2 regions of the Colwellia sp. BRX8-7 genome follow, and region 1 is predicted to be linked to the other one. Evidence: riboswitches for the same ligand, from Rfam matches in the RefSeq annotation. Region 1 holds a riboswitch; the other holds the start of a gene.
The links. A riboswitch is a leader RNA that binds a small molecule or an ion and turns the genes downstream of it on or off. The one in region 1 is predicted to bind thiamine pyrophosphate.
Positions count from the first base shown of each region.

Region 2: another riboswitch for thiamine pyrophosphate. It lies ahead of thiC (phosphomethylpyrimidine synthase ThiC); the one in region 1 lies ahead of H4J57_RS04165 (TonB-dependent receptor).

Region 1 is NZ_JACGVP010000003.1:133,040-138,272, forward strand. It holds gene H4J57_RS04155 (SHOCT domain-containing protein) at 1-2,070, opposite strand, end outside; gene H4J57_RS04160 (single-stranded DNA-binding protein) at 2,116-2,766, opposite strand; TPP riboswitch at 2,886-3,004, shown strand; gene H4J57_RS04165 (TonB-dependent receptor) at 3,095-5,218, shown strand.
Region 2 is NZ_JACGVP010000004.1:72,034-77,266, forward strand. It holds gene H4J57_RS05175 (thiazole synthase) at 1-35, opposite strand, end outside; gene thiS (sulfur carrier protein ThiS) at 38-271, opposite strand; gene H4J57_RS05185 (FAD-dependent oxidoreductase) at 261-1,472, opposite strand; gene thiC (phosphomethylpyrimidine synthase ThiC) at 1,480-3,441, opposite strand; TPP riboswitch at 3,547-3,668, opposite strand; gene H4J57_RS05195 (M1 family metallopeptidase) at 3,843-5,233, shown strand, end outside.

The DNA.
Region 1 (5,233 bases):
TAAACTAAACTCTTCATCGGTTAAAAAACCTTGTTGCTTTAAATCAACAAGCTTGTCTAGCGAACTTATTAATTCGGAATCATGAACAACGATGTCGTGCAATACAGCTGCGGTTTGCTTACTAGGTAGGGGGTCTTTTATTACGGATGCATCAATGCTTTCAGGCTCGGCCTTTTTTTTCTTAAAAACTTTTTTTATCGCGCTCTTAACTATGGTTACTTTCAGCGGTCGTACCGTTGTTGCTTCTGGATTCAGCTGGCTGGCAATAAGCCAACTCCAATCAATTAATGACTCTAAAATATCAAAATATTTAGCTTTGGTTAGACGCTGGTTACCTTTTCTAAAATATAAGCATACAACATATGTTTTAGCGTTTTTATCGGTTAAATAAAGCAGGACTTGTCGAGTTTCATCATTAATAAGCTTATGGCGATGCGCTTGATTAAATGACAAGCGCAGTTTGTTCTCGCATTGCTCATTGTAACCATGGTCAATATCCTCATTAATAATACTGACGTTGCTATCGTTTACCCAAATTTCACTTTTAACAATATCGGCAATAGCCAATTGACTGTCTATTTCTGACTGATGGCGCTTGTAAAACGATACGGTGGTTTGGCTAGTATCGAGTTCAAAGCGTGCAAACATACCTCTTAATTTTGCTTTTTGATTGACCGTTTTTAGTCGTACTCGATAAAACACCACCGCAACCACCAATATAAACAGGGTAAGCAGTAGTTTGCCATAAGCGCTATTGTTGAGTGGCGCCGATTGTTCATCACTTTTATTCTCCACCTGAATACGCTTACTATTCTCACTTTTTAACGGGATAGCCTTTACTGATAATAATTGTTTATTGGTTAAATCTAACAGTAAGGGTTCGCCGTTGTGATCAAAGAGTAATGACACTTTATTTTTTGGAGAAAGCTCATCACGACTAAAAGACAAAATAGGTAATGCAGCAGCGCCACTTTGAGCTTCACTATTTACCGTCGTGGTATTCAATTGGGCAAGTTGCCAATTTTTTGCATCGTTAATAAGATATAAGACACTACCTACAGACGCTTCTAAGTTTCGCCCATAATAAGGGAAAATATTTCCATCAGTTCCTTGAGTAGATTTCAGCGGAAAAACAAGGTTATTTTGGTAAGAGTCTCGCCAGTCAGCACCTTTATCAGCAACAACAACTTGGTGACCGCCATCGTAGTCATGTTCTACGAGTAATGCGCCATAATGTTTTTTTGACCACGAAAAAGAACTAATGCTTTGAGCGCCTAAAATAAAAATCTCATTGTTAACGTCGTTTGTTTTCATAAAAGGGTTACTACTTGGCACCCTATAATTTCTTAAGCCAAATTTCTCAGGATTAATGCGTAACACAACGCCAGAATATAAAGCGCCTTCGCTAGCGTTGGCTGAGCTAGCGTTACTGTCAGACAAAGCAACAAGCATTAAGCCATAATCATCGTGCCATACTTTATTATATGGATTAAAGGCAATTTTCTGTATTTGATGTGTGGCAGTTGGCACCGCAATTCTCAGCACTTCTCTGCGTTTCTGCACATCAATTTTAATTGCCGCTGTGTTGTCGTATTGCCACTGTGTTATCACAGCGTCAAATGGCAATGCAACGGGATCGGCTAACAGCGTTAATCGCGCAACATTATTGTTTATTTTAGCGGGCTCAATATGTGCAGTAAAAAAGCTTTGGAAGCCAGTTTTATCTGCTAACGAAAAACTGGGGTGAAACGTTAGCGCGGTTAATTTAACTTGTTTATCGGTAGTATGATTATTTAAAGGTAAGCTTGCTAAAAAAGTGAGCTTGGCATTATTAAGTAAAGACAATTCGCCAGCAGCGTCTGCAATTAAGTATTGCTGCTTATTCTCACTGTTAACAGGTAATGCAATTACGGTTGTTTTATTGGTTGAACTTAGGCTAGGCAGCTGCGCTAAAACTTCGAGTTGAACTTCTTCAGCAATCGCTGTTAAGGGCGTTAATAGGCAGCAAAAAGCCAGCAACATTGGAAGTGATCGCGTAGTTATTTTTTTTATATAATGAAAAACGTCCATATTTTGCCAACAATCCTAATTTTATAAAATTATAGGTAATCCATTTTAATGTTTCAATAAAATGACTTGGTGTGAATCAATAAATTGTGATTTTTTACTATCATTGAGATAGCTTAATCTTCCGTCGACAACTAATTGGTCGCCTAGCTCGGCCTTATCTTTAATATAATGTGCTTGTTTGCCCCAGATATGTACCGAACGTTCGATAGAAATATTTTGGGTTTGCTGTGTTATAGGCGAATACACTAAATTATTAACGGTTAAGTTAAGCGCGACTAATTCTTTATTATTCTCGGTTAGTACTAAATCAATATCGCTGCTTATTTCACCACTCATATGCACTTGGTTTATTGATTGGGCGTAACCCTTTGCAAATGTTTGTGCATAAGTGGCGTGTAATATTTCACGGTTAGCTTTTTTACTATTAAGTAAATAGCCTTGCACTAAAATAACATCACCCTTTTGCGAGTGAATAAGTGAACGATCAACAATATCACCAATAACTTTAACCGTATGATAACTCGTCCATTCTTTAAACTGTTGGCTCGTTTTGTCAAACCATCGGCTATGGGTCGCTAATACTAACTCAGCTACAGCAAGGACCGGGTTTGCTTGATAACGAATATCAGGCTTAGCAACTAAATTTCCTAATAAGGTTACTGAACATAAATGATTTTGGCTTAGATGATTTGTCATGGCAATTTAATAAAAAAAACTATAGTGCTAATTTACTGAAAATCATCAAATTAAGCAAATACATGACATTAAATAACCATAATTTTTCTGTACTTTGATGATAAAATTGTTAGTATGCCGAACAAACCAAGGGGTGCAATAAAAAGCTGTTGTTAATAGGCTTTTGTATTGCTGAGAATTTTTACCCTTAATACCTGAAACGGATAATGCCGGCGTAGGAATGGTTAATATGTTAAATATTTATCGTAAACACTTTGTGTAAGTGCTTACTTACGGTGTATTTGCCTTATTGCTCTTTTTTGCTTGCATGCCACAAAAAGAGCCCAGTATGAATTTTATAAAATCTCCTATTTCAATTGCGGTAACAACGACTTTATTGACTTTTGCTAGCGTCACACAAGCAAATGAATCAACTGATATTGAGCGTATAACCGTCACTTCCAGTTTTAATAAGCAATCTTTAGCGCAAGCTCCTACTAGTATTGCAATCATCGACCAACAAAAAATAGCTGAGCAGGGCATTCAACATTTTGAAGAAGTTATTAATGGTGTCGCCAACTTAAATTTCTCTGGTGGAACATCTCGTCCGAAATATTTACAAATTAGAGGCGTCGGTGAACGCTCTGAATACCGCGGTGCGCCAAACTCATCAGTGGGTTTCATTGTTGACGATATCGATTTGTCAGGCTTGGGCATGGCAGCTTCTATGTACGATGTTCAACAAGTTGAAGTCTTAAGAGGTCCACAAGGTACACGTTTTGGTGCCAATGCGCTTGCGGGTTTAATTTACATAAAATCAAAAGACGCAACAGAATTACCCGAGCATGGTTTTAAAGTAACGTTAGGCAATGACGACTTAATTAATGTTGCCGGTTATAGCTCTGGTGCTGTCACCGAAGACTTAAATTACCGCATATCATTAGAGCAACATCAACAAAACGGTTATCGCGACAATCTTTATCTAAATAGAGATGATACTAATGGCATTGACGAGTTTTCTGGAAAGTTCAAATTGCAATATACGGCAACAGAAGATTTAAGTGTTGATTTTACTTATATATTTGCAGATAACGATAATAGTTTCGATCCTTGGACATTAGATAACAACGGCTTTAATACGATCACGGACAACCCTGGTGTTGATAATCAAAAATCGCATGGCGGCGCACTAAAATTTAGTTTTGAAGGTTTGTCATTCGCAAAATTCGAAGCGATAAGCAGCTATACCACGACAGAGCATCAGCACGCTTATGATGGTGATTGGGCAAACGCAGATTATTGGGCAAGTAAAAGTTGTGATGGTGCGCCATGTGAATACAGTTACCTGTGGGACAAACGCGCCGATAGAGATGTTTGGTCACAAGAGTTTCGATTATCATCAAATGACGCCTCAAGAATTTTTGACAATACAACTGCTTGGCTAGTGGGTACTTACATTAGCAAAATGAATGAAGATAACGACCTTGACTCTTTTTATAATGGTTGGGAAGACGAAATACTCGACTCTACATACTCAGCTAATAATTATGCAATTTTCACCCAGTTAGACAGTGCTCTTAGCTATGGCCATGAGTTATCAGTAGGTTTGCGCGTTGAAAAACGTTCAACCGATTATAGCGATAGTGCTGGCGATGAGTTTGACCCGTCTGAAACCATGTGGGGCGGACACATCGCCTTGAGTAAGATCATTAACAATGAGCATTCTGCCTATGTTCGTGTCGCGCGTGGCTACAAAGCGGGTGGTTTTAATATGGATTTACCCGAGCAATTAATCCAATTTAAAGAATTTGATACCGAAGTCTTAGTCAATTATGAATTAGGTCTGCAATCGAATATGCTAAATAATACCTTAGTCAGTCGACTAGCCTTATTCTATATGGACAGACAAGATCAACAAGTTAATGCTTCTCAACAGAACCCTGATAAGCCACAGCAATTTACCATTTACACGGCAAATGCCACCAGTTCAAGCAGTTACGGTTTGGAACTTGAGTTAACATATCAAGTTAATAATAATTTAACGATCGACTCGACAGTGGGCTACCTAAACGCAACATATGATGTTTATGGTTATTCTGACAAGTACGGTACAAACATTGACATTTCAGGACGCGATTTAGCACACGCACCAAGCTATACCTTTAGCCTTGGCTCTACGTATCGCAGCGACAATGGCGTTGTCTTCAATGTGAACTGGTCAGGAAAAGATGAATTTTTCTTCTCTGATAGCCATGACGAAAAAGCGTCAAGTTCAAACTTATTAAATGCGAAAGTTGCTTATGAACTCGCTGATTGGTCTATTTCACTTTGGGCTAGAAATATTACCGATGAAAAAATCGCAACACGCGGCTTCTTCTTCGGCAACGAACCTGATTTAGATTGGGTAGCTAAAAAATATCAACGCTTTGGCGCACCAAGACAAATTGGTGTAACGTTTGATTATAACTTCTAAGGTTAAGCACTCTTC
Region 2 (5,233 bases), on a different contig from region 1:
TGTCCGTATATCATTAGTTCGGTTGAAAATGTCATCATTAACCTCCCTGAATAGGAAACAGTACATCTATACTATCCTCTTGATTAATTGTGGTTTTTTGATAGTCAGCTTTACCAATAAAGTCACCATTAAGGGCTACGGCAAAACTTTGTTTTTGCTGCTCTGGCGATAAATAATGCAGTAATGCCATTGATATATTGGGGGTTATACTGGCAATGGTGATTACTTGTCCATTGATAAAATAGGTTGTTATAGCTGCTTTAGTATTCATTGATGGCTAACCACTTATGATAAGGAGATTCTGTTAATGAGCGACACTCGAAAAAATGCGCAACGGTAAACTCTAACTGCTTTAACACAACTGGCGCAATAAGGTAGCCGTGGCGAAACAGTCCATTGACCTGGATAAGCCGATTTTGCAGTGATATTTTAGCTTGGTTATCACTAAAAGCAGGTCTTAACTGGCTAATATGTTGATGAATATTGGCTTCAGCAAATCCAGCATGGACACTATAAGCCGCGCTGAGTAATTCCATTGAAGAACGTACCGTCATTGGCGCGCAGTCTTCACTTTCGATTTCAGTTGCTCCCACGACATAAAAACCGTTAGTTTTAGGAGCAATATATAATTGATAGCGAGGGTGCATTAAACGAATAGGCCGGGTAATATTGACTTCAGGGGCAAATAACTGAAATATCTCACCTCGTACTCCTCGTAAATCTTTTAAGGGGGCTGCGGTGTTTTCGCCTGCACTGTTGCGTGCGCCTGCACCGCGACAGTCAATTGCTAAATCAGCAGCAATAATATGCTTTGACCTGTTAGTTTGCTTATTGCCTTTGTTGCCTAGTGGGCTATCCCCATGGTAAGTGACTAAACAGCTCGATTTTTGCTGTTCAATGTTAACGACAGGTGAACTTTCTAACCAAGTAATGCTACTTTTTTCTAGCTGCTTTTGCAGGGCTTTTAGTAATTTACGATTACCTATTTGCCCTTCTTCAGGTAAAAACAACCCATGATTAAAGCGATGAGCTAATTCAGGCTCAAGGGCAAGTATTTGTTGGCGATTCAGTTGCTGTAGCTGATGTTGCGGATAATGATTTTTGATATAAGCCATGAAACGCTGATAATCGCCTTGGTCTTGTTCATGGCTAACCATTAAGGTGCCTGCTTGTTGAAAATAAGTGTAACTGTCTAATTTAGCAAGAATCTCAGGCCAAAGCGCTAATGACTCAAAGCCCATTTCAACAATATTACGATCGCTATGCATAGCTTCACCTAGCGGCGTTAATAAACCGGCAGCAGCATAAGCGGCACTTTGGTGGCCCTGTTTATTATCTTTATCAACCAAGGTTACTTGATGACCTTGATTAACCAAAGACAATGCCATTAAACGACCCACTAATCCTGCGCCAATAACAACGATATTGGCACAGATTTGAGTAGGTTTAGGGAACTGTTGAGAAATAGTCATCGGCTGACTATTTCACCTGATGGTAAATTTCACTACCGGTCGCTTTAAATTCCGCCGACTTTTCAGCCATGCCTTGTGCAATATCGGTTGGCGTTGCATCTAAAACAATGACTTCGTCAAGTAACTGTATTTCTATTTTATTGCTGGCTTCAAGACCCGCGGCATAATCACGTACTTCCTGAGATATTTTCATCGAACAGAATTTTGGCCCACACATAGAGCAGAAGTGGGCAACTTTACCTGATTCTTGTGGCAAGGTTTCATCGTGATAAGCCTTGGCTCTTTCAGGGTCTAAACCGATATTAAATTGATCGTACCAACGAAATTCAAAGCGCGCTTTGCTCATCGCATTATCGCGAATTTGCGCCCCCGGATGACCTTTTGCTAAATCGCCGGCATGGGCTGCAATTTTATAGGTCATTAAACCTTCTTTAACATCTTCTTTATTGGGTAAGCCTAAATGTTCTTTAGGAGTGACATAACAAAGCATGGCACAACCGTACCAACCAATATTAGCGGCGCCAATACCCGAAGTAATATGGTCATAACCCGGTGCAATATCAGTCGTTAACGGACCTAACGTATAAAAAGGTGCTTCACCACAATGTTTAAGTTGCTCGTCCATATTTGCTTTGATCATATGCAGTGGCACATGCCCGGGGCCTTCAATAATCGTTTGTACATCATGCTGCCAAGCAATTTTAGTTAATTCGCCTAAGGTATGTAATTCGGCAAATTGTGCTTCATCGTTGGCATCAGCAACCGAGCCCGGGCGTAAACCGTCGCCGAGTGAAAACGAGACATCGTATTGCTTTAATATTTCACAAATATCTTCAAAGTGGGTGTATAAAAAATTTTCTTTATGATGCGCTAAGCACCACTTCGCCATAATTGAACCACCACGTGAGACAATACCGGTGACACGCTTAGCGGTCATTGGAACATAGCGTAATAATACACCGGCATGAATGGTAAAATAATCAACACCTTGCTCGGCTTGTTCGATAAGTGTATCGCGGAAAATTTCCCAGGTTAAATCTTCCGCCACGCCATTTACTTTTTCTAGCGCTTGATAGATAGGCACCGTACCAATGGGCACTGGCGAGTTGCGCATGATCCATTCGCGGGTTTCATGAATATTACGACCCGTTGATAAATCCATTACCGTGTCTGCGCCCCACTTGGTCGACCAAACCAGTTTTTCTACTTCTTCTTCAATGGAAGAGGTCACCGCCGAATTACCAATATTGGCATTTACTTTAATTAAAAAGTTACGACCAATAATCATCGGCTCACATTCTGGGTGGTTAATGTTTACCGGAATAATTGCTCGGCCACGCGCGACTTCATCACGGACAAACTCTGCGGTAATTTGCGCTGGAATACTGGCGCCAAATGACTGACCTTTATGTTGTAGTAGTAAGGTTTTATCTTTGACCTCTTCACGTTTTAAATTTTCACGAATGGCAATATATTCCATTTCAGGGGTAATGATCCCTTGGCGAGCATAGTGCATTTGGGTAACGTTTTGACCTTTTTTAGCGACACGCATTTTAGGTAAGTGTTCAAAGCGTATTGCGTCAACACCATCGTCAGCTAAACGTTGTTGAGCATAAGTAGAGCTATTTGATGTTAAGAGCTCAACATCACCACGACTATCAATCCAACTTTCACGCAGGCGAGGAATACCTTTGTGTACGTCTATTTCGACACTTTCATCGGTATAAAAACCTGAGGTATCGTAGACGCAAAGAGGTTCATTTTTTTCGTAGGTTGGCTTATCTTTATTACCCGCTAATAAAGTATCAGACAAGGTGATTTCGCGCATACCTACCTTGATATCGTGAATTTTACCTTGCACATAAACTTTTTTAGAATTTGGGAATGATTGATCAGAAACGTTTTTTAAGAATGTTTCAGCTTGTTCGCGACGTTCTCTGCGAGTGAGTTTGTTAGCTGGTTTGGTCATTTTTTTGCCTTTTAATAATATGCATTTCGTTATAAATGCACGAATAAAAAAGACGAAGTGTAGAGTGAGGAAAAAATAAAAAAGTGACGAATTAATCCCTTAACTCTTTTATTTTACCTTGTTCCCTTACGCAGATATTAATCTGATCAGGTTCTACGGATCCCGCTTTCGCGATCTCAGCTTTGAATATTTCTTTAGAAATAATCTCAGCACTCCGACAAGTAATTGTGGTGATTCTATCGTATTAGTTTCAAAATACGCAATCATAATGTTGTATTTGGTTATAATTAATTTTTAGATAACGATGTGAGTCGTTGACAGATCTTACCCTTTTTAGGGTTCACAATTTATATTACACAATGCTAGTATATTGTATACGAGAGAGTGTTAGGACAATAACAATGATAAAAGAACGGATAACGACTTCACTTGCTGGCTTAGTTTGCGCTATGGTTTTTGCTGGGCATGTTAGCGCGAGTAATTGGCAACAAGAAAGTGGCAAAGTAACGCACCAAGAAAAATTACGGGGTACTATTACACCAGAAAGAAAGTGGTGGGATTTAATTCATTATCATCTTAATGTAAAAGTTGACCCTGAAACTAAGCTTTTTTCAGGTGAAAACACCATGACTTATAAGGTGTTAGCTAAAGGTGAACGTTTACAAATAGAACTACAGGCGCCAATGAAGCTTGAGAAAGTACACCAAAATGGTAAAGCGCTTGAAGTAGAGCAAGATGGCTATTCTTATTTTATTACCCCAGCCAGTAAGCAAGAAATAGGCTCGGAGCAGAAGATAACTATGTACTTCTCTGGACAGCCCGTTACCGCAAAAAACGCCCCATGGGATGGCGGTATTACTTGGAAGAAAGACAGTAATGGCCTCGACTTTATTGCCACTTCAAATCAAGGCATTGGCTCTAGTATTTGGTGGCCAAATAAAGATCATCCTGCCGACGAGCCCAACAATGGCGTGTTAATCAGCGTTGAAGTGCCAGAACATTTAATGGATGTGTCTAATGGTCGATTAATTAAAGTTGAACACAATAAAATTGATAAAACAAAAATTTATCATTGGCAAGTTGTGAATCCTATTAATAATTATGGGGTCAATATTAACATTGGTGACTATGTTCATTTTGGTGAAAAGTATCAAGGTGAAAAAGGTCAGCTTGATATGGACTACTATGTTTTACGGGAAAACTTAGCGAAAGCAAGAAAACAGTTTAAAGAAGCGAAACGAACCATTGAAGCGTTCGAGCATTGGTTTGGTCCTTATCCGTTTTATGAAGACAGTTATAAACTGGTGGAAGCACCATATTTGGGGATGGAGCATCAAAGTTCGGTGACTTATGGTAATGGTTATCAAAATGGTTATTTAGGGCGTGATAGAAGTAGTACTGGCCCAGGATTATTATTTGATTTTATTATTGTTCATGAATCAGGTCACGAGTGGTTTGCCAATAACATCACCAATAAAGATGTTGCCGATATGTGGATCCATGAGAGCTTTACTAACTACTCAGAAAGTCTATTTTTAGAGTATCATTTCACTAAAGAGCAAGCCTTTGAATACGTTCGTGGTCAACGGATGAATATTGGTAATCAATCCCCTATTATTGGCGAATATAATGCTAATCGCGGTGGGTCTGGTGATATGTACGATAAAGGTGGCAATATGCTGCATACCATTCGCCAAGTGATTAATAATGATAGAAAATGGCGAGAAATACTCCGAGGACTAGGTAAGGTTTTTTATCATCAAACAGTGACTACCCAAGATATTGAAAACTA